Regions from separate parts of the Streptomyces sp. NPDC127038 genome, predicted to be linked through region 4. Evidence: riboswitches for the same ligand, from Rfam matches in the RefSeq annotation. Region 4 holds a riboswitch; each other region holds the start of a gene.

Evidence for each region. Region 4 has a riboswitch for S-adenosylmethionine ahead of ACFWI4_RS15285 (putative leader peptide). Riboswitches for the same ligand answer to the same signal wherever they lie in the genome.
Region 1: linked by a shared signal. The riboswitch ahead of thrC (threonine synthase) and the one ahead of ACFWI4_RS15285 (putative leader peptide) in region 4 are both predicted to bind S-adenosylmethionine.
Region 2: linked by a shared signal. The riboswitch ahead of ACFWI4_RS22315 (cell envelope biogenesis protein OmpA) and the one ahead of ACFWI4_RS15285 (putative leader peptide) in region 4 are both predicted to bind S-adenosylmethionine.
Region 3: linked by a shared signal. The riboswitch ahead of ACFWI4_RS18625 (aminotransferase class V-fold PLP-dependent enzyme) and the one ahead of ACFWI4_RS15285 (putative leader peptide) in region 4 are both predicted to bind S-adenosylmethionine.

What each region holds. Positions count from the first base shown of each region.
Region 1 is NZ_JBHXDQ010000134.1:184-5,058, forward strand. It holds gene ACFWI4_RS41025 (cold-shock protein) at 1-126, opposite strand, end outside; gene ACFWI4_RS41030 (MoaD/ThiS family protein) at 569-844, opposite strand; gene thrC (threonine synthase) at 841-2,139, opposite strand; SAM riboswitch class I at 2,157-2,313, opposite strand; gene ACFWI4_RS41040 (glucosyl-3-phosphoglycerate synthase) at 2,518-3,462, shown strand; gene ACFWI4_RS41045 (trehalose-6-phosphate synthase) at 3,541-4,875, shown strand, end outside.
Region 2 is NZ_JBHXDQ010000032.1:54,804-59,938, reverse strand. It holds gene ACFWI4_RS22330 (PP2C family protein-serine/threonine phosphatase) at 1-592, shown strand, start outside; gene ACFWI4_RS22325 (expansin EXLX1 family cellulose-binding protein) at 711-1,670, opposite strand; gene ACFWI4_RS22320 (hypothetical protein) at 1,800-2,090, shown strand; gene ACFWI4_RS22315 (cell envelope biogenesis protein OmpA) at 2,168-2,959, opposite strand; SAM riboswitch class IV at 3,173-3,315, opposite strand; gene ACFWI4_RS22310 (hypothetical protein) at 3,474-3,608, shown strand; gene ACFWI4_RS22305 (amino acid ABC transporter permease) at 3,772-4,776, shown strand; gene ACFWI4_RS22300 (amino acid ABC transporter ATP-binding protein) at 4,773-5,135, shown strand, end outside.
Region 3 is NZ_JBHXDQ010000024.1:15,642-20,776, reverse strand. It holds gene ACFWI4_RS18635 (rhomboid family intramembrane serine protease) at 1-556, shown strand, start outside; gene ACFWI4_RS18630 (Lrp/AsnC family transcriptional regulator) at 599-880, shown strand; gene ACFWI4_RS18625 (aminotransferase class V-fold PLP-dependent enzyme) at 920-2,281, opposite strand; SAM riboswitch class IV at 2,467-2,583, opposite strand; gene trpD (anthranilate phosphoribosyltransferase) at 2,682-3,746, opposite strand; gene ACFWI4_RS18615 (cytochrome bc complex cytochrome b subunit) at 3,918-5,135, opposite strand, start outside.
Region 4 is NZ_JBHXDQ010000017.1:69,976-75,110, reverse strand. It holds gene ACFWI4_RS15290 (ABC transporter substrate-binding protein) at 1-1,288, opposite strand, end outside; gene ACFWI4_RS15285 (putative leader peptide) at 1,506-1,622, opposite strand; SAM riboswitch class IV at 1,658-1,771, opposite strand; gene ACFWI4_RS15280 (DUF1684 domain-containing protein) at 1,858-2,682, opposite strand; partial or broken gene ACFWI4_RS15275 (LLM class flavin-dependent oxidoreductase) at 2,764-3,117, opposite strand; gene ACFWI4_RS15270 (NtaA/DmoA family FMN-dependent monooxygenase) at 3,223-4,623, opposite strand; gene ACFWI4_RS15265 (LLM class flavin-dependent oxidoreductase) at 4,620-5,135, opposite strand, start outside.

The sequences.
Region 1 (4,875 bases), on a different contig from region 4:
TTCAAGGGTGCGGTAGCCGTCCATCTGAATCGCGCTGTAGTGCACGAAGACGTCCGCACCACCGTCGACCGCGATGAAGCCGTACCCCTTCTCCGCGTTGAACCACTTGACGGTGCCCTGAGCCATGCCTAACTCCCCTATTACTGGCCCTTGCACAGATCCACACTTCGCGGATCCGGGTCAGACCTCACCCCCCAAACGGTTGGGGGTGTGCGCCGGAACGCGTCGACCGCGGCTGAATGTATCTGTCCAACTGCCCTCTGCAACAGGTCAGTCGGACGAGAATTCTGGGCATGGCCGATCAATGATTTGCGGAGATTAGGCGAGGATCCGGGGCAAGTCGGGCCCCACAAATGCCATAAATTGCCCAAAAAGGCGGGTCACTTTGGCTACTTCTTGTCGGCGCTCGAACAGCAACTCATATGCGTCCGGCATGAAACCAACATCGAAAGCGAACCGGCTTCCCCAACTCTAGCGCGCTCAACCCTACAGAATTGCCCCCTCCGCTTGTCTCACGGAGGGGGCAATTCTGTGAACGCGATGTGTTCGGCATTACCGAGGGTAACGATCAGCCTCCGGCGACGGCCGGAATGATCGAGACGCCGGACCCCGCCGGGGTCGCCGTTTCGAGGCCCTGCTCGAAGCGCACGTCGTCGTCGTTGACGTACACGTTGACGAAGCGGCGCAGCTTGCCCTGGTCGTCCAGGACGCGCGCGGCGATGCCCGTGTGCTTCTTCTCCAGGTCGCCGATGACCTCGGCGAGGGTCGCGCCCTCGGCCGTCACCTCGGCGGCGCCGCCCGTGTAGGTGCGCAGGATGGTGGGGATGCGGACGTTGACGCTCATGATGCGAGGCCAGCCTCTCGGAAGGAGTCGAGGTTCGGACGGATGGTCGCGGTCAGCCCGGTGTCCGAGGCCACCGCGTCCAGGGTCTTCAGGCCGTCGCCGGTGTTGAGGACGACGGTGGTCAGCGTCGGGTCGAGCAGACCGTTCTCGATCAGCTTGCGGGTGACACCGACGGTCACCCCGCCGGCGGTCTCCGCGAAGATTCCCTCGGTGCGCGCGAGCAGCTTGATCGCGTCGACGATCTGGCCGTCGTTCACGTCCTCCACCGCACCGCCGGTGCGCCGCGCGATGTCCAGCACGTACGGCCCGTCCGCCGGGTTGCCGATCGCGAGCGACTTGGCGATGGTGTCCGGCTTCTGCGGCCGGACGACGTCGTGGCCGGCCTTGTAGGCGACGGAGACCGGGGAGCAGCCCTCGGCCTGGGCGCCGAAGATCTTGTACGGCCTGTCCTCGACCAGTCCGAGCTTGATCAGCTCCTGGAGTCCCTTGTCGATCTTCGTGAGCTGGGAGCCGGAGGCGATCGGCACGACGAGCTGGTCGGGGAGCCTCCAGCCGAGCTGCTCGCAGATCTCGTACGCCAGGGTCTTGGAGCCCTCGGCGTAGTACGGCCGCAGGTTGACGTTGACGAAGCCCCAGCCCTCGCCGGCCGGGTCGCCGATCAGCTCGGAGCAGAACCGGTTCACGTCGTCGTAGTTGCCCTCGATGCCGACGAGCTCGCCGCCGTAGACCGCGGCCATGACGACCTTGCCCTGCTCCAGGTCGTGCGGGATGAACACGCAGGAGCGGAAGCCGGCGCGGGCCGCCGCGGCGCCCACGGCTCCGGCGAGGTTGCCGGTGGAGGAGCAGGAGAGGGTGGTGAAGCCGAAGGCGCGGGCCGCTTCGAGGGCCTGGGCGACGACGCGGTCCTTGAAGGAGTGCGTCGGGTTGCCGGAGTCGTCCTTGACGAAGAGCTTCCCGGCGTCGACACCGAGCTCACGGGCCAGGTTGTCGGCCCGGACGAGCTTGGTCCAGCCGGGGTTGATGTTCGGCTTGTCCGCCACGTCCGCGGGGACGGGCAGCAGCGGCGCGTAGCGCCAGATGTTCGCGGGTCCCGCTTCGATCCGCTTGCGGAGTTCCTCGGTGTCGTACGCCGAGAAGTCGTAGGCGATCTCGAGCGGGCCGAAACACTCCTCGCAGGCGAAGACCGGACCGAGCGGGACGCGGTGTCCGCACTCGCGGCAGGAAAGCGCCGCGGCCGGGCCGAGGTCCACCGGATCGGCGGAGTTCGTGGTGCTTGCAACTGTCTGCGCAGCCATGGAGGCGAGGCCCTTTCTCCTCATCTTCCTCACGGCGCACTTCGCCGTGAGACGGATTTGGCACCTTCCCGAGCCGGGAGCCTCGCGACGCGATCGACATCGATCGGTACGAGACCGGCTGGAGGGTTGCCGGGGCTTCATCGGGCCGTATCCCTCTGCCCCTCTGGATGAGCGGTATTTGATTGTTGAACTGTTGAACACGATACGCGCCGACGATCCAGGACATGCGATGGTCATGCGCGTTGTTCAAGACTGTAACCGAAGGCCAGGACAGTTGAGATAGTCGTCCGAACCCCGAGACGAGCCCATCGATCTGCCGCTGGCCGCAGCGGGCACGCCGATGAGAGCGTGTGATCAGACAGTGAGGAGCCGCAGACGGTGCTGAGAGAAGTCGAGAGCTGGCTGAGCACACGCTCCTGGTCCGTGACCGACCGCCCGCTCCACAAGCTCATGGCAGCCAAACGCGTCACCGGCTCGACGGTCAGCGTCGTGCTGCCCGCGCTCAACGAGGAGGAGACGGTCGGCGAGATCGTCTCGATCATCCGCCACGACCTGATGCAGCAGGTCCCCCTCGTCGACGAGATCGTCGTCGTCGACTCCGGCTCGACCGACCGCACCTCCGCGGTCGCCGCCGCCGCGGGCGCACGGGTCGTGCACCGCGACGACATCCTCCCGCGGCTGCCCGCCGTGCCCGGCAAGGGCGAGGTGCTCTGGCGGTCGCTCCTCGTCACGAGCGGGGACATCGTCTGTTTCGTCGACGCGGACCTCAGGGAGTTCTCGTCCGACTTCGTCTCCGGGATCGTGGGCCCGCTGCTCACCGATCCCGGCGTCGACCTCGTCAAGGCCATGTACGACCGTCCGATGGCCGGCGGCGGCGGACAGGGCGGCCGGGTCACCGAGCTGATGGCCCGCCCCCTGCTCAACATGCACTGGCCGCAGCTCGCGGGCTTCGTCCAGCCGCTCGGCGGCGAGTACGCGGCCCGCCGCTCGCTGCTCGAACAGCTCCCCTTCCCCGTCGGCTACGGCGTCGAGCTGGGCATGCTCGTCGACGCCCTGCACCTGGTGGGCCTCGACGCCCTCGCCCAGGTCGACGTCGGGGTGCGCAAGCACCGCCACCAGGACGGCCAGGCGCTCGGCCGGATGGCCGCCGCGATCTACCGGACCGCGCAGCTCCGGCTCGCCCGCGGCCATCTGATCCGCCCCTCCCTCACCCAGTTCGAACGCGGTCGCGACGGTTTCCGGCCGCGCACCTACTCCGTGGACACCGAGGAAAGGCCGCCGATGAGCGAGATCTCCGAGTACCAGACGCGCAAAGCCGCGTAGTCCGGCGCCCTCGGCCGCCGATCGCATACGGCCGAAGGGCGCGTTTGAGCGTTTCGAGACGGGGCTAGGTTTCGAGGCATGGCTTCAACGCATGGTGCCCACAGGATTCTGGTCGCCTCCAACCGCGGCCCGGTCACCTACGAGGTACGGGAGGACGGCTCGCTGCACGCCCGGCGCGGCGGCGGCGGGCTCGTCTCGGGGCTCTCGGCGATCGGGCCGGACGCGGGCGCCCTGTGGGTCTGCTCGGCCCTCGGCGACGGTGACCGGGAGGCCGTCAGGCGGGGGGTCGGCGAGGACGGCGTACGGATGCTCGCCGTCGACGCGGACACGCACGCCGACGCGTACAACGGCATCGCCAACTCCGTGCTCTGGTTCGTGCACCACATGCTGTACCAGACCCCGCTGGAGCCGGTCTTCGACGCGGAGTTCCGGCGCCGGTGGGAGTCGTACCGGGCCTACAACCGCGCCTTCGCCGAGGCGCTCGCCGAGGAGGCGGCCGAGGGCGCGGCCGTGCTGGTCCAGGACTACCACCTGTGCCTGGTGCCCGGGATGCTCCGCGAGCTGCGCCCCGACCTGCGCATCGGGCACTTCTCCCACACCCCCTGGGCCCCCGAGGACTACTTCCGGATGCTCCCCGACGACATCCGCGCGGAGCTGATGGCGGGCATGCTCGGCGCGGACCGGGTGGCCTTCCTGACCTGGCGGTGGGCCACGGCGTTCCTGCGCTGCGCGGAGCAGACCGAACCCGGCCGCTACGTCGCCGTCCGGCCCTCGGGCGGCACCCCCGCGATCGAGCACCTGGACGGCGCCCGGCCCCCGGTGCGCGAGACCCGGGTCGGGGTGCACGGCCTCGGGGCGGACGCCGAGTTCCTGCGGGAGCGCTCGCACCGGGCGGACGTCGGGGAACGGATGGCCGCGCTGCGCGAGGAGATCGGGGCGGACCGCAGGACGATCGTGCGGGTCGACCGGACCGAGCTGTCGAAGAACATCGTGCGGGGGCTGCTGGCCTACCGGCAGCTGCTCGACGACCACCCCGAGTGGCGCGAGCGGGTCGTCCACGTGGCCTTCGCCTATCCCTCGCGGCAGGATCTGGCCGTCTACCGGGAGTACACGGCCGAGGTGCAGCGTCTGGCCGACGAGATCAACTCGCAGTACGGGACGCCCGGCTGGACCCCGGTGGTGCTGCACGTGAAGGACGACTTCGCGCGCTCGCTCGCCGCGTACCGGCTGGCCGACGTCGCGCTCGTCAATCCGATCAGGGACGGCATGAACCTCGTCGCCAAGGAGGTTCCGGTCGTCTCCGACGAGGGCTGCGCGCTGGTCCTGTCTCGGGAGGCGGGGGCGTACGAGGAACTGGGCGAGGACGCGATCTCCGTGAACCCGTACGACATCACGGGGACGGCGCGGGCGCTG
Region 2 (5,135 bases), on a different contig from region 4:
TGAGGCCGCCTACGACGAACCGGATCTCCTCGACGTCGTCGCCCGGATCGAACGGAGTCTGGCGCGCAACCTGGAGTACGACGACTTCGTCACCGCCGTGGTCGCCGGCTATCCGGAGTCCGGCCGGCTGGAGGTCGTCAACTGCGGCCACGCTCCGCCGCTGCACGTCCACGCGTCCGGCAGCGTCGTGTCGGTCGACCCCGTCGATCCCGCCCCTCCGCTCGGGCTGCGGGCTCTGACGGGGGAGACCCCGAGTCTTCAGGTGCTGCCGCTGGCCGACGGCGACCAGCTCCTGCTGTACACCGACGGGGTCACCGAGGCCCGCGACCATGGCCGTGAGTTCTACGCCCTCGCCCAGGGCCTGGCCCGGAACGTGTCCGACGAACCGGCCTCCACGCTCGCCGCGCTCGACGCCGAGCTCCAGGCCCACGTGGGCGGGCGTCTGCACGACGACGCGGCGCTGCTGCTGCTCCGCAAGCCGCTCCCCGCGGAGCCGGCGGAGGTCGTCGCGGCGGGCGGTGTCCCCGGCCCCGCCGTGGCCGGAGCCGGTCCCGCGGCCGCCGTGGTGGGCTGCGCCAAGGGCTCGGAGTAGGCGGGCCGGGGAGAGCCGAGGGCCGGGGGCTCCGGGGTGCTCGTCCCCGGTGCGCCCCGGCGTGCGACGGGAGTACACGGGGCGAGGGACGCACTCCCGGCGCCTCCGCCGGTACGGGTCAGTGCCGGGCGAACTGGAGCCGGGTCGTCTGAACCACGTCGGGGCGCAGCGCGATGCCTTCGGCGGTCAGGCGCTCACCGTAGATGTCGGTGATCCTGACCGTGCCGCCGCAGCCGCCGCCGTCCTCGGCGAGGAAGTAGTTGTATTCGGTGCGCGGCAGAGACCGCCATCCGCCGGCGGTGCGCAGTTCGAGCCGGGCCACCGGGTTGCGGTGTCCGATCACCTGGACCGCGCACCAGTAGCGGCTGGACCCCGTCTTGTAGCGGAGCGCGACCGTACCGGAGGCGCCGGGGCTCAGCAGTTTCCAGGTGATCGGGATGCGGCCGGCCGACGGGGCCGCGAGCCGCGCGAACGCCTGGGCGCTGAGGTCGAGCTGCCCGGGAGCGCAGCCCGTCGGGCATTCGTTGGTGATCCGGACCGTCACGGTGGCGCCGTCCGCCGCGCGCACCAGCACGTACGCGCCGCACGCCGCGGACGTCTCGTAGTCGGTGTGATTCATCGCCGCGGTCAAGACGTCACTGCTCGGGCCGTACGAACAGGAGCCGTCCCCGTTCCCGGCGTCGTACGTCGTCGCCACCCCCCGGTAGTCGGTGCCCGGGCGGATCCGCCCCGCCAGGGAGGCGGTCCTCGCCGTGGTCCGCGGGGTGTCCGGGGCCGACGGGCGTGCCGACGTGGTGGACGGGCGGGCCGTCACCGCCGGGGAGGACGTGGGCCCCGGCGACCGGGTGGCCGCGGCGGACATCGATGCGGCCGGAGCCGCCCGGCCCGGGTCCTGGGTCCCCCGGGAACCGGCGGCCGCCGTGGCGCTGGTGCGCCCCGCGTCGGCCTGGTGGCCGCCCGGCCGGAACGCCACGACCAGACAGACCAGTGCCCCGGCCGCGACCAGCGCCGCCACGGCGATGCCCCGGGGCTTCGGTCCGAGTCCGCGCCGCCGTGCGGTTCGACTCGTTTCGTTCATCGGTATCCGTTCTCCACCCGCTCCGGACCGGGCGGGACACGCCGCATGTCTACTACGGACCGAGAGTCGACGGGGCCACGTCGAGAGAATGAGGGCGCTCGATGCCACGGGCGTGCGGCGGTTCCCGCGATGGGACAGAGTGAGGCCATGGGCCGCCTGTGGATGACGTGGTCGATCGACGGTGTCGGCTCGGCCGGTCAGAACGTCGCCGACGTGGAGGCGGCCTGTCGTGCGCTGGTCGGATCCGTGGAGCGGTCCCGGCGCGCCTTCGACACGCCGGAACCGTGGGAGGAACTCCGCGCGGCGGCGCTGCTCCTCCAGGACCGGATTCTGGGTTCGGGCCGTGAGACCCTCGACCAGGGACGGAAGTGGGCCTCCACCCTGAGCGGCCTGAGCATCCTGCTGATCCCCCGAGAGTGAGCCCGCCCGGCCGCGGGGCCGGCCGCCGAGGTCCACCCGGAACCGAGTGCCGGCGACCGGCCCCGCGGCCGGGAGCGTCAGGCGTCCGCCGCCACGGGCACCGCGTCGGTGCCCGGCCGGAAGGCGGGGTGGGCGCCGAGACGGCGTACGTAGTCCAGGAGCCGGGGACGTGTACCGAGGATCTCCGGGCCGCCCAGCCCGGTGAGCGCGACCCACGCGTCGACGTCCGCCGCCGTGAGGCTCTCGCCCAGGACGTAGGGACGCGCGGCGAGTTGGCAGTCCAGCAGGTCAAGGGCCGCCGCGAGCTCCGAGGGGCGGGCGGACGGGGTGACCTCACGCTCCAGCAGATCACGCAGGGCCTCGATGTCGGCGGTCAGCTCCGGAGGGCACAGCGTGGAAGGGCAGGTCGTGGTGTGGCCGGAGAGCAGTCCCGCGAGATCGCGGAGGATGTCGGGCGTGTGGTTGCTGACGATGCGTCCGCTCCAGCGGTCGCACAGCGCCGGTGCCGTCAGCGGCCCGTCGAAGTGATGCTCGGTGGCCTCGTAGGCGCGGCGCAGCGAGGCGAAGGCCTCGGGAGTGCGCGCGGGGTCCGTGAGGAGCGTGGTGGCGACCGAGTCCCGAAGCCCGAGCAGCCCGAGGGTGATGGCGATCCGCAGCGAGCGCGGACACCCTCGTGACAGATACAGCTCGTAGCGGTGCGGGGCCGGGTAGAAGCCGCCGGCCAGCCCCACACCGATGCGGCTGTCGACACGGTGGGGGAGGACGGACGGCGCCGCCGGCGGCTTGAAACGGAGGGCGGAGGGCAGCGAAATCTGCTCACAGGGACGGGAGTCGACGGAACTGGACGTGCGCGAAGCTGTCTCGGGCATGACTCTCCCTTGGGGGAAGAAGGAAGCCACCGCCGCTTTGTGGGCACCGGCGGCCGGAATGCGGATTGACCGCGCCTGTCGCACCGGTCCGGATCAACGGACCGGTCGCGGATCAGTAGGCGCTGGAGACACGCAACAGATCGATGTGAAGGCGCCTCGTCAAGCCGTTCCTTGGCATTCCACCGGTCCCGACCTCAGGGCTCGCGAGACGCGAGACCACGCTTGCCCCACCGCGCCGGCGGGACCCGGTCGTCACCCGGGGCACCCCGTCGCGGTGGAAGGGTTGCCTGTCAGCGGGCCGGGGCCGATGACCACTGGGGCGGAGGACCGCACCGTGGGCGCTGACAATCGTGACCGTCCCCGTCAGTCTCGGGGCGCTCTGTTGCGCCGTCAAGAAGGCCGCGAGCACGGTCTCATCTGGTGGTCACCCGCATTGACATTCTTTTCGGGGCGGGCCTAACGTGCGGCCCACGAAGGGATGCCCTCTTCGGCCGGAGTGGAAACGGTGACGGCGATGCACTCAGCTGACGGGACGGCCGCATGGCGGCGCCGCGGCCGCGAAGTGCTCTGCGCCGACCGCTCCGTGGACCTGCTGCGCGTCAACAGCGCACTGTGTACGGGCATGTGTCACCCCCTCAGCCGGGGCTGACGGTTCCTCCGCGTCTCTGACGACCGCCGCCCTCGCGGTACGTCCCTTCCTGCCCAGCCCCCGTTCCGCGTAGGCCGCGCACCGCCTCGTACCGAGCCTCTCCCGCTCGGCGCGGCGCCGCGCCCGCGTGGATCCGGGGTGTCCGCGTCCGCTGGAGCTCTCCATGAGTCAACTCCCCGGCAGCGCCGTGCCCTTGGGTACGGCGCCGCCCGCCGAGGCGATCCCCCGTACCGACGTCCCCGCCGCCCCCGCGCCTCCGGCGGCCCAGCGGGTGCTGCCCCTTCGGCACCCCGGCCGCTGGATCGTCACGGCCCTGGTGCTCGTCCTGGTCGCCCAGATCGCCCACGGCCTGGTGACCAACCCCTTCTACCAGTGGGACCGGTTCTCGTACTGGTTCCTGCGCCCGACCGTCCTCGACGGACTGCTGATCACCCTCGAAGTCACCCTCTTCAGCGCCGTCCTCGGCCTGCTCGGCGGCGTCCTGCTGGCTCTCGGCAGGCTCTCCCCGAGCCCGGTGCTGCGCGCGGTGAGCTGGGTCTACACCTGGCTGTTCCGTTCGGTGCCCCTCATCGTGGTCCTGCTGTTCCTCTACAACTTCAGTGCGCTGTACCGGACGCTGAGCGTAGGCGTCCCGTTCGGCCCGTCCTTCTTCACCTTCGACGAGTCCCGCCTGGCCACCGACATGGCCGTCGCCGTCGTGGGACTGAGTCTGAACGAGGCGGCGTACGCCTCCGAAGTGGTACGGGGCGGCCTTCTCTCCGTCGACCAGGGGCAGCACGAAGCCGCCGCCGCCCTGGGCCTGCCGCTGCGCTACCGGTTCACGCGGATCGTCCTCCCGCAGGCCCTGCGCTCCATCGTCCCCAACTACGTCAACCAGCTGATCGGTCTGGTCAAGGGCACCTCGCTGGTCTTCTACGTGTCCCTGCTTGACCTGTTCGGAACCGTGCAGAGCATGGGCAGCACCTACCCGGGCGACATCGTGCCCCTGCTCCTCGTCGCCACCGCCTGGTACCTGATCCTCACGAGCGTCGTCTCGGTCGTCCAGTTCTACGTCGAGCGGTACTACGCGCGGGGCGCCCTGCGCACCCTGCCGCCGACCCCGTTGCAGAAGGTACGAGGCGGTCTGCGCGAGGCGCGGGCCCGGGTCCGCAGGGAGACGGCGACATGACCGGCGTGACGAGCGGACCGCGGCCGGCGGCGGTCGAGGTGCACGACGTCCACAAGTGGTACGGCGACCAGCAGGTCCTGAACGGAGTCGAGTTGACCGTGCGGCCCGGCGAGGTCACGGTCGTCGTGGGTCCGTCCGGCTCCGGGAAGTCCACCCTCCTGCGCGTGATCAACCACCTGGAGAAGCCCGAACGCGGCCATGTGAGCCTGAACGGCGAGCTCATCGGCGTACGCAGGCACGGCGACCGGCTCAAGGAGCTGAGCGAAAGGGTCATCCTGGCCCAGCGCGGCCGCATCGGGTTCGTGTTCCAGAACTTCAACCTCTTCCCCCATCTGACCGTGCTCGACAACGTGGCCGCC
Region 3 (5,135 bases), on a different contig from region 4:
CCTGTTCGGCGGGGCTCCGGGCGAGGCGTTCACCCCCGCGACCGCGCTGTTCATCCACGGCAGCTGGCTCCATCTCCTGGGCAACATGCTGTTCTTCTACGTCTTCGGGCTGATGACCGAGGAGCGCATGGGACACCTGGAGTTCGCCCTCTTCTACCTGGGCTGCGGATATCTGGCCCTGCTCGGCTACGCGGCCGCCAACGCGAGCTCGCAGCAGTCCCTGGTCGGGGCCTCCGGGGCGATCTCCGCGGTGCTCGGCGCGTTCCTGTACCTGTTCCCCAGGGCGCGGGTGACCAGTCTCTTCCCGTTCCTGTTCTTCCTGCCGCTGCGGTTCCCCGCCTGGGTGGTGCTGCCGTTCTGGTTCACGCTCCAGTGGCTGGCGGCGGGGCGCAGCTCCTCGGGCCCCGGGGTGGCCTATCTGGCCCATCTGGTGGGCTTCACCCTGGGCTTCGTCTACGCCTGGGCGCGGTTCCGCCGCCGCCGGGCGGCCGTGCCCGCTCCGGGGCCGGTCCCGGGGCCCCCGCTGGAGCGGCCGGGCCCGGTGGACCGCGAGTAGGGTGAGATCCCCAGCAGCGGCCCCCTAGGGAGAGAACCAGCCGTGATCACCGCGATCGTCCTCATCAAGACCAGCGTGGACCGGATCCCCGAGATCGCCGAGTCGATCGCGTCCCTGGAGAGCGTCAGCGAGGTCTTCTCCGTCACCGGCACCTACGACCTGATCGCCATGGTCCGGGTCCAGGCCCACGACGACCTGGCGGACGTCATCCCCGGCCGGATCAGCAAGATCCCGGGCGTCGAGGCGACGGACACGCACGTGGCGTTCCGTACGTACTCCCAGCACGACCTGGAGGCGGCGTTCGCGATCGGTCTCGACTCCTGACCGACGCGGCGCCGCCTCCGGGCGGGGTGGGCGCGGGTGTCAGACCGCGGGGACGCAGCGGCCGCCCTCGGTGCGGTACTGCCAGCGGGCTCCGTCCCTGACGAGCTCGCGCACCGCGCGGACGAACCGCTCGACGTGCTCGTCGGGGGTGCCCGCCCCGAAGCTGACGCGGATGGCGTTGAGGGACTTCTCGCCGGGGGCCGCTTCCGGGGCTCCGCACTCCCCCTGGGTCTCCGGGGCGCTGCCGAGCAGGGTGCGGACGAGCGGGTGGGCGCAGAAGAGGCCGTCGCGGACGCCGATGCCGTACTCGGCGGAGAGCGCGGCCGCGAAGTGCGAGCTGTTCCAGCCCTCGACGACGAAGGAGATGACGCCGACCCTCGGGGCGTCGTCGCCGAACAGGGAGAGGACCCGGACCTCGGGAACCTCGGCGAGGCCCGCGCGGACGGTGCGGATCAGGTGCTGCTCGCGGGCGACGATCCGCTCGAAGCCCTCCTCGGTGAGCGCCTTGCACGCCGAGGCGATCGAGTAGGCGCCGATGACGTTGGGCGAGCCGGCCTCGTGGCGGGCGGCGCTGTCGTGCCACTCCACGTCCACGCCGCCGTCCGCGCGCCGGCTGACCCTGCGGCTGGCGCCGCCGCCCGCGAGGTAGGGCTCGGCCTCGCGCAGCCAGTCGGAGCGGCCGGCGAGGACGCCGGAGCCGAAGGGCGCGTACAGCTTGTGCCCGGAGAAGGCGACCCAGTCGACGTCGAGGTCGGCGACCGACACGGGGTGGTGCGGGGCGAGCTGGGCGGCGTCGAGGACGATACGGGCGCCGTGGGCGTGCGCGGCGGCGGCCAGTTCCCGTACGGGCCACAGCTCCCCGGTGACGTTCGAGGCGCCGGTGACGCAGACCAGGGCCGGTCCGTAGGGGTCGCGGGCGGCGAGGGCGCGCTCCAGGGTGTCGACGGCCTCGCCCGGGGTGCGCGGGGCGTTCAGGTAGGTCACGCGGGCCTCGCGCCAGGGCAGCAGCGAGGCGTGGTGCTCGGTCTCGAAGACGAAGACCTGGCAGTCGGCCGGGAGGGCCGAGGCGAGCAGGTTGAGCGAGTCGGTGGTGGACCGGGTGAAGACCACCTGGTCGCCGGCCCGGCAGCCGAGGAACTCCTCCACGGTCCTGCGGGCGTTCTCGAAGAGGTCGGTGGACAGCTGCGAGAGGTAGCCGGCGCCCCGGTGGACGCTGCCGTAGTACGGCGCGTACGCGGCGACGTCGTCCCACACCCGCTGGAGGGCGGGGGCGCTGGCCGCGTAGTCGAGGGCCGCGTAGGTCACCTCGCCGCCGGTGACGAGGGGGACGGTGACATCCCTGCCCAGAACGGGCAGGGGGGCACAAACACTCTGGTCGGCGGCAACGGTGGAGACAGACATGGCGAGCTCCTGTGAGAGGCAGGCGGGATCACCGCGGGAACCGGCCGCCGGGAGGCGGGCGGGGCGCGGGAAAAGGTGAAAAGGGTGTGCGGGGGCGGGGCTCTACGCCCTATCGCATTCGCTTGCTCACAGAAGGCTCCCTCGAACGACCAGGACCCCTGGTGGTCCGCCCGGAGAGCGGGAGGGGTCCGCGCTTGCCGTAGACCTCGCTGCCTACGACCTGGTCTTCACCCGGGGCACCCCGCCACGGACGGAGGGTTGCCGGACAGCCGGCCGGGGCCTGATGGCTGTCACTCATGACCTGGTACAGCATCTTGCCAGAGGATCTTCCGCGCGCAAGACGCAGTCCGGATCCTGGACTGCGTCCCGCGCGGGCGCCCGTGCGGGACGGGCGGGTGGATCAGGCGTTGCTGGCGGCCACCCAGCGCTCCAGGGTGCGCCTGGCGGCGCCCGAGTCGATCGCCTCGGCCGCCCGGTCCATCTGGTCGCGGAGCTGCCCGGCGAGCGGCCCCGCGCCCGGTGTGAGGGCCACCAGGGCCGCCGCCGAGTTCAGCAGGACGGCGTCGCGTACGGGCCCCTGCTCGCCGTCCAGCAGGCGCCGGGCGACCTCCGCGTTGTACGAGGCGTCGGCGCCGCGCAGCGCCTCCACGGGGACGACGGGGAGCCCGACGTCCCGCGGGTCGAAGCGCTCCTCGGTGACCTTGCCGTCGCGGACCACCCAGACGTGGGAGCCCCCGGTGGTGGTCAGCTCGTCGAGACCGTCGTCGCCGCGGAAGACCAGCGAGGAGTTGCCGCGCTCGGCGAACACGCCCGCCACGATCGGCGCCATCCGGGGATCGGCGACACCGACCGCCTGGGCCTTCACCCGGGCCGGGTTGGTCAGCGGGCCGAGCACGTTGAAGGTGGTCCGGATGCCCAACTGGCCGCGGGCCGCCGCCACATGACGCAGCGCCGGGTGGAACTTGACCGCGAAGCAGAAGGTGATCCCGGCCTCCTCCGCCACCTGGGCGACCCGGCTCACCGGCAGTTGGAGGTTGACGCCGAGCTTCTCCAGGACGTCCGACGCCCCGGACGCGGAGGACGCGGCCCGGTTGCCGTGCTTGACGACCTTGGCGCCGGTGCCGGCCACCACGATCGAGGACATCGTGGAGATGTTGACGGTCTTCGCGCCGTCGCCGCCCGTTCCCACGATGTCGACGGTGCGTCCGGGCACCTCGATCACATTGGCGTGCTCGTACATCGCCCGGACGAGTCCGGCGATCTCCTGGACGGTCTCGCCCTTGGCCCGCAGCGCCACCACGAAACCGGCGATCTGCGCGTCGGTCGCCTCGCCGCGCATGATGCGGTCCATCGCCCAGGCCGTGTCGTCCGCGCTCTGGTCGCGGCCTTCGAGCAGTCCGTTCAGTACAGCGGGCCAGGAACGGCCCGCCGCGGTGTCGCCTCCAGCGGGGTTCACAGCGCTCATGGTCGCTCCTGGGTTCGTGGGTCACGCGGTCGCGGGTGACACGGTGTCGTGGTGACACGGGGTGGAATCACCCCGCGGCACCGGGTGAGTCCACCCTATCCAGCCCGGGGGACGGCAAAGAGCCCCGTCCGTTGCATGGACGGGGCTCCTGCCGTGGCGGACTGCCGGGGATCAGTGGTGGCCGTGGCCGCTCGTGATCTCCTTGTACTCCTCGACGGTGGGCTTGGGGATCTGGCCTTCCTCCCCGTAGAAGCCCTCGCTCATCTTGGCGCGCAGCTTCTGCGCGCCCGAGACCTTGCGCTCGACACCGTTCTCGTCGACCGTCGGGCCGATCTCGACCGGCTTGTACTGCTCGTGCGCGGTGAGCGTGTGCAGCGCGTCCTGGCTGAGCGGCTCGTGGACCTCGATGAACTCACCGTGCGGCAGGCGCTTGATGATGCCCGACTCGCGGCCGTGCAGCACCTTGTCCCGGTCCCGGCGCTGGAGGCCGAGGCAGATCCGCTTGGTGGCGAGGAAGGTGAGCACCGGCACGACGAAGAAGGCGATGCGCACGAACCAGGTGATCGAGTTGATCGCCAGGTGGAAGTGCGTGGCCCAGATGTCGTTGCCGCCGCCGACGAGCAGGACGAAGTACCAGCTGATCCAGGCGGCACCGAACGCGGTCCGGGTCGGGACGTTGCGCGGGCGGTCCAGGATGTGGTGCTCGCGCTTGTCGCCGGTGACCCAGGACTCGATGAACGGGTAGACCGCGATGGCGACCAGGACCAGCGGGAAGATCACCAGCGGGATGAACACGCCCAGGACGAGCGTGTGGCCCCAGAGGTTGATCTCCCAGCCCGGCATGACACGGATCAGGCCCTCGGAGAAGCCCATGTACCAGTCGGGCTGGGCGCCCGTGGACACCATGTCCGGACGGTACGGACCCATGGCCCAGATCGGGTTGATCGAGGCGATCGCCGCGATGGCCGCGATGACACCGAAGACCAGGAAGAAGAAGCCTCCGGCCTTGGCCATGTACACCGGCAGCAGCGGCATGCCGACGACGTTCTCGTTCGTCTTGCCGGGGCCCGCGAACTGCGTGTGCTTGTGGTAGAAGACCAGGATCAGGTGGCCGACGACCAGGCCGAGCATGATGCCCGGCAGCAGCAGCACGTGCACCGAGTAGAAGCGGGCCACGAAGTCGCCGCCCGGGAACTCGCCGCCGAACAGGAAGAACGACAGGTACGTGCCCACGATCGGCACGGACAGGACCGCGCCTTCCATGAAGCGCACGCCGGTGCCGGAGAGCAGGTCGTCCGGGAGCGAGTAACCGGTGAAGCCGGTGAACATGCCGAGGACGAACAGCAGGAATCCGAAGACCCAGTTGACCTCACGGGGCTTGCGGAACGC
Region 4 (5,135 bases):
GGGCGAACTGCGTGACCTGGAGCTGCTTGAGAACCACTTCGACGCCGACGGCCTTGAGCTGCTGCTGGATCAGCTCCAGCGCGGGCTGGTTGGTGGCCGCGTTGGGGAACCACTTGATGGTCAGGCTGAGCTTCTTGCCGTCCTTGGCGCGGATGCCGTCGCTGCCGGTCTTCCAGCCGGCCTCGTCCAGCAGGGACTTGGCCGCGGCGGCGTCGAAGGTCAGGCCGGAGGCGAGGTCGGTGTAGTCGGGCGTGGTGTGCGCGAGGACGCTGGTGGCCGGCTGGGTACCGGTCGGGAACACCGTGTTGGCGATCTGCTGCCGGTCGATGGCGAACAGGATCGCCTGGCGCACCTTGGCGTCCTTGAGCAGCGGCCGAGAGTTGTTGAGGCCCAGACCGAACACGACGCCGGGGTTGGCCCGCCGCTGGAGGGTGACCTGGCCGCCCTTAAGGGCCGCCTCGTTGGCCTTGCCGACGCTGGAGACGGCGTCGACCTGACCGGACTGCAGGCTGCCGGCCCGTACACCCGCCTCCGGCACGACCTTGAACACCAGCTTGTCCAGATACGCATCGCCCTTCTTGGACCACAGCGAGGAACCCCAGGCGTATCCGGTGCGCTTGGCAAGGGTGAGGGACTGGTTCTGCACATACTGCTTCAGCACGAACGGCCCGGAGCCGATCACCCCGTCGCTGCACTTCTGCTGCGGGGTCTTCTTCACGCTGGCCGAGGACTCGATCCCCAGCGAGTGCGTCGAAGTGGCCTGCAGGAACTGGGCGTTGGGCTGGCTGAAGGTCACCTTCACAGTGAGCGGGTCGACCACCGTGGTGCTCTTGACGCCGCTCAGATAGCCCTCGGCGAGCGTCCCCAGGGCGCCGAGCTTCGGCACCGCGTCGAAGTTGTCCTTGACCACCTGCGCGGTCAGCTTCGAGCCGTCGCTGAAGGTGACGCCCGACCTCAGATGGAACGTGAACGTCGTGGTGTCGGAGCTGATGTCCCAGCTCTTCGCCAGCCACGGCACGATCTTGCCGGTCTTGGGGTCCTGGTCCGTCAGGGAGTCCACGATCTGGCGCACCGAGTAGATGGTCTCGTTGCTGGCGACCTGCTGCGGATCCACGCAGCCGGCGTCCGAACCTACCGCGAAGGTCAGGGTGCCGCCGGACTTGGGCTGTCCGGTGCCGCTGCCGGAATCGCCGCCGCCGGAGCCGCAGGCGGTCAGCAGAACACTGGTGGTCACAAGGGCGGTCAGTGCCGCCCACCGGGAGGTTCTGACATGGGAAAGTGCAGTCACGGAGGGCTTCTCCTACTCGTGTCACCAGGCACGGACGCCGTACGAGGCATGGCTGTGCGTGGGCGTGCGGCCCCGGCCGGCGCGACGCCGGTGCCGGGGGAGCGCTGTGCAGAGGGGGATCAGGGCGAAACGGGGGGATCAAAGACAGGCGGAGATCAGGCGCAGGCGGGTGCGGCGACGACAGGTGTCGTACTGCGGCCTGCGGCGGGAAGACCCGTCAGGCCTGACAGAGACAGCTGGTCGAGCGCTTGAGGTCGATGTGGCGCCGACGCGAGAGCCGGGAGAACACGGTGGCGCCGGCGAAACGGGCGCTGAGGTCACCACCGTGCCGCATATCGGTCCTCCACATGATCCGGCCCCGCTCCCGGGGCCACGCGCTTGCGGAGATCGTCGGTGATCCCGCCGGGCTTTCACCTGGAGCACCCCGCCGCGCGGGAGGGTTGCCGGTCAGCGAGCCAGGGCTTGACGCTGACACTCAATGCCGTTCGTGATCGTACGGAGCGGTCTTGGCGTACGTCAATGGCGCAAAAGGACGCCTCGTCAGGGGAGTCCGGGGCGAGAGTGCCGGCTCAGGAGCCGCCGCGCTCGCGGGGGATCTTCTGGCCGGCCTCGATCGCCACGGGCAGCCGGTTCTCGGCCGGGGGCAGCGGGCAGGTGGCCAGGTCCGTGTAGGCGCACGGCAGGTTCGCGGCGCGGTTGAAGTCCAGGACGACCGTGCCGTCGGCGGCGGGCGGATCGAGCGCCAGGGACCGGTTGGCGGCGTAGGTGGTGACCCCGGAGGTCGCGTCGGTGAACAGCACCAACAGCCGTCCCGCACCATGGCCGGGAAATGCGGTCAGCGACAGCGGGCGCCCGTCGAGCTCGAACTCGACCCTGCCCGGAGCGTCGTAGACATGCTCAAGGCCCTCGACCGCGGCGCCCACGGTGGCCGGCCGCGGTGTGTCGAAGGGGATGTAGCGGCCAGTTACGGCCCAGCGCGGATCGGGGGCGTAGGCGGGCGTGCCGGTGAAAGCCGTGCGCAGCGGCGCGTCCGGGTGCCTGGGGCGCACGATGTCCTGGCCGCCGCGCTTGGCGACCTCGATGACGGCGTCTCCCCAGACGGCGTCGACGCCGCCGCGCTCGGGAAGCACGTCGAAGCGGTGCTCGCCGCGCACCGGCGTCCCGTCGACGACCAGCTCCTCGCCCTCGTCGAGGTCCACGACGACGCCTTCGGGGCCGGTGTGCCACGAGCCGGGCGCGTCCGGGAAGCGCTGGGGCCGGTCGTCGAGCCAGTGCAGGCCGGTGATCGCCAGGAACCCGTGTGGGTCGGCGAGCCGGGCCTCCTGGCTGCGGTGCCACTCCAGCCAGGTCTCGGTGAAGGCGTGGAGGTCCGTGGTGGTGGCCTCGGTGGTCATGGGAATCTCCTTTGTGCCGGGGGTGCCTTCGGGCAGGGGATGCAAGGGGTTGTCGGGCCGACGGGTGTATTCAGCCGGCCAGCGCAGCCGGGCGATGGGGCGTTCGAAAGGAAGGCCGAAGCCGGACTCCGTCAGCAGTTTCGTGCCCAGGGCCAGACCGAGGTGATAGCGGCCGTGGGTGGCGGCCTGGGCGGTCTGGGCCTGGCTGGAGACGAGCAGCGGGTGGCGGCCGAAGACGGGGATCGCGGAGGTGCCGACCTGCAGTCCGGGCACTTCGCGCCCGACGAGCGCCGCGAGCTGGGGTGAGTCCGCGCCGAAGGTCTGCCCGAACCAGGCCGAGGTGAGACCGAACTCTGCAGCTTCTTGGGCCAGTTGGACGGTGGCGTCGACCTGGTTCGGCGCGTCGGACGCGTTGAGCGCTACTCCAACAGTCATGTCAGTTCAGAACGGGCGTCGGCCGGACCCGCATTCCGGTCCGCGTGTGACAGCTTCTTGTCAGTCATGTGTACTCAGCCATGAGTGGAAGGGCTGGCCCGGGGCTCAGCCCGCCTGCCGTCGGTCCGGTGCGGACCGGTGGGTGAGCGGTGCGCGCAGGCCGAGGTTCTCACGCAGGGTGTTGCCGGTGTATTCGGTGCGGTAGATGCCGCGTTCCTGTAGTTCCGGGACGAGCAGGTCGACGATGTCGTCGAGGCCGTCGGGGATGAGGTACGGAGTGACGTTGAAGCCGTCGATCGCGCCGTGCCGTACGTAATGGGCGAACTTGTCGGCGAGGCTGGCCGGAGTGCCGACGTGCCCGCGCTGGGGGCCCAGCGCGATGACGGTCTCGCGCAGCGACCAGCCGTGCGCCTCCGCTTTTGCCCGCCATTCGGCCACGATGGCGCGCGGGTCGGCGATGCGCCGCGCACCGAAGGAGCCGTCGTTCTCCGTGACGACCGGGTCCTCCTTGGGCAAGGGCCCGTCGGCGTCGCGGTCGGACAGATCGATGCCCCACAGCAGTCCGGCGATGCCCAGGGCCGTGGCCGGGGTGACCTGTTGGAGCCGGATCCAGCGCTTCTTCTCCTGGGCCTCCTCCTCGGTGGCGCCGATGATGATCTCGGTGCCGGGCAGGATGCGGAGGTCGTCGTCGGGCCGCCCGACCGCGCGCAGCCGACGCCGGATGTCTTCGGCGAAGGCCAGCGCGTCGTCGAATTCGGTGCCGTGCGCGGAGAAGATGACGTCGGCGTTGCGGGCGGCGAAGTCGCGTCCCTCACCGGAGTCCCCGGCCTGGAAGATCACGGGGTGACCCTGGGCGCTGCGCGGCAGGGTCGGAGCGAGGTCGACGTCGAACTGCGGCCCCTTGTGGCGCACTTGGTGGACGGCGCCGGGCAGCGACCAGGCGGGCGCGCCGATGGTGTCGGCGACTGCCCCGTCCTCCCAGCCGTCCCAGAGGGCGCGGGCCACGGTGAGGAACTCCTCGGCGCGCCGGTAGCGGTCGGCGTGGTCGAGGTAGCCGCCGCGGCGGAAGTTCGCGCCGGTCCAGGCGTTGTCCGTGGTCACCACGTTCCAGCCGGCGCGGCCCTCGGAGAGCAGGTCCAGACCGGAGAGGCGGCGGGCCAGATCGGCGGGTTCGTTGAAGGTGGAGTTGGAGGTGGAGACGAGGCCGATGCGGCGGGTGACCGCGGCCAGCGCGGCGAGCTGGGTGATGGCGTCCGGCCGTCCGGCCACGTCGAGGTCGTGGATCCTGCCGTCGACCTCGCGCAGCCGCAGCCCCTCACCGAGGAAGAAGGCGTCGAACAGGCCGCGTTCGGCGGTCTGGGCGACCCGGCGGAAGGAGGCCGGGTCGATCTGGGAGCCGCTGTCGGGGGCGGACCAGATGGTCCAGTGGTTGACGCCCTGGAAGAACACCCCGAAGTGGAGCTGGGCGTCGGGCCGGGGGACGTCGAGGGGGTCGGTGCGGGTCATCGGGCGTCCTCCGGGGCGGCCGCGGCGGCGGTGGCGAAGCGGTTGGCGGGGCGCTGCAGACCCAGGGTCGAGCGCAGGGGCGTGCCGGGCAGCGGACGGGCGACAAGACGCCGCTCGGACAGGTCCGGCAGGACGAGGCGGGAGAGGACGGACAGGTCCTCGTCCAGCACCAGCGGATGCAGCCGTACGCCGTCGACGTGACGGCTCAACTCACCGAGCAGAGCGATGAGTTGGTCGGCGGGGCCGATGTGCCGCAGCCTTCCCCGGTCGGTCCATTCCGCGTGTCGTTCGAGGTCTGCGACGCGTTCGGCGGCTGTGGCCTCGGGTGTGTCCAGTGCCACCTCGACCTCCGCGAAGACGCGGGGCGTACCGGCGTCTGCGGCGGCCGTGGCGACCGATGCGAGGTCGCGCCCTGTGACGAGCGCGACGTCGAGCTGTGCGTCGGGAACCCGGTCCGGACGGCCCAGGACGACGAGCTGCCCCTGCGGCGGGCGCGGCACGATCGCCGGGCC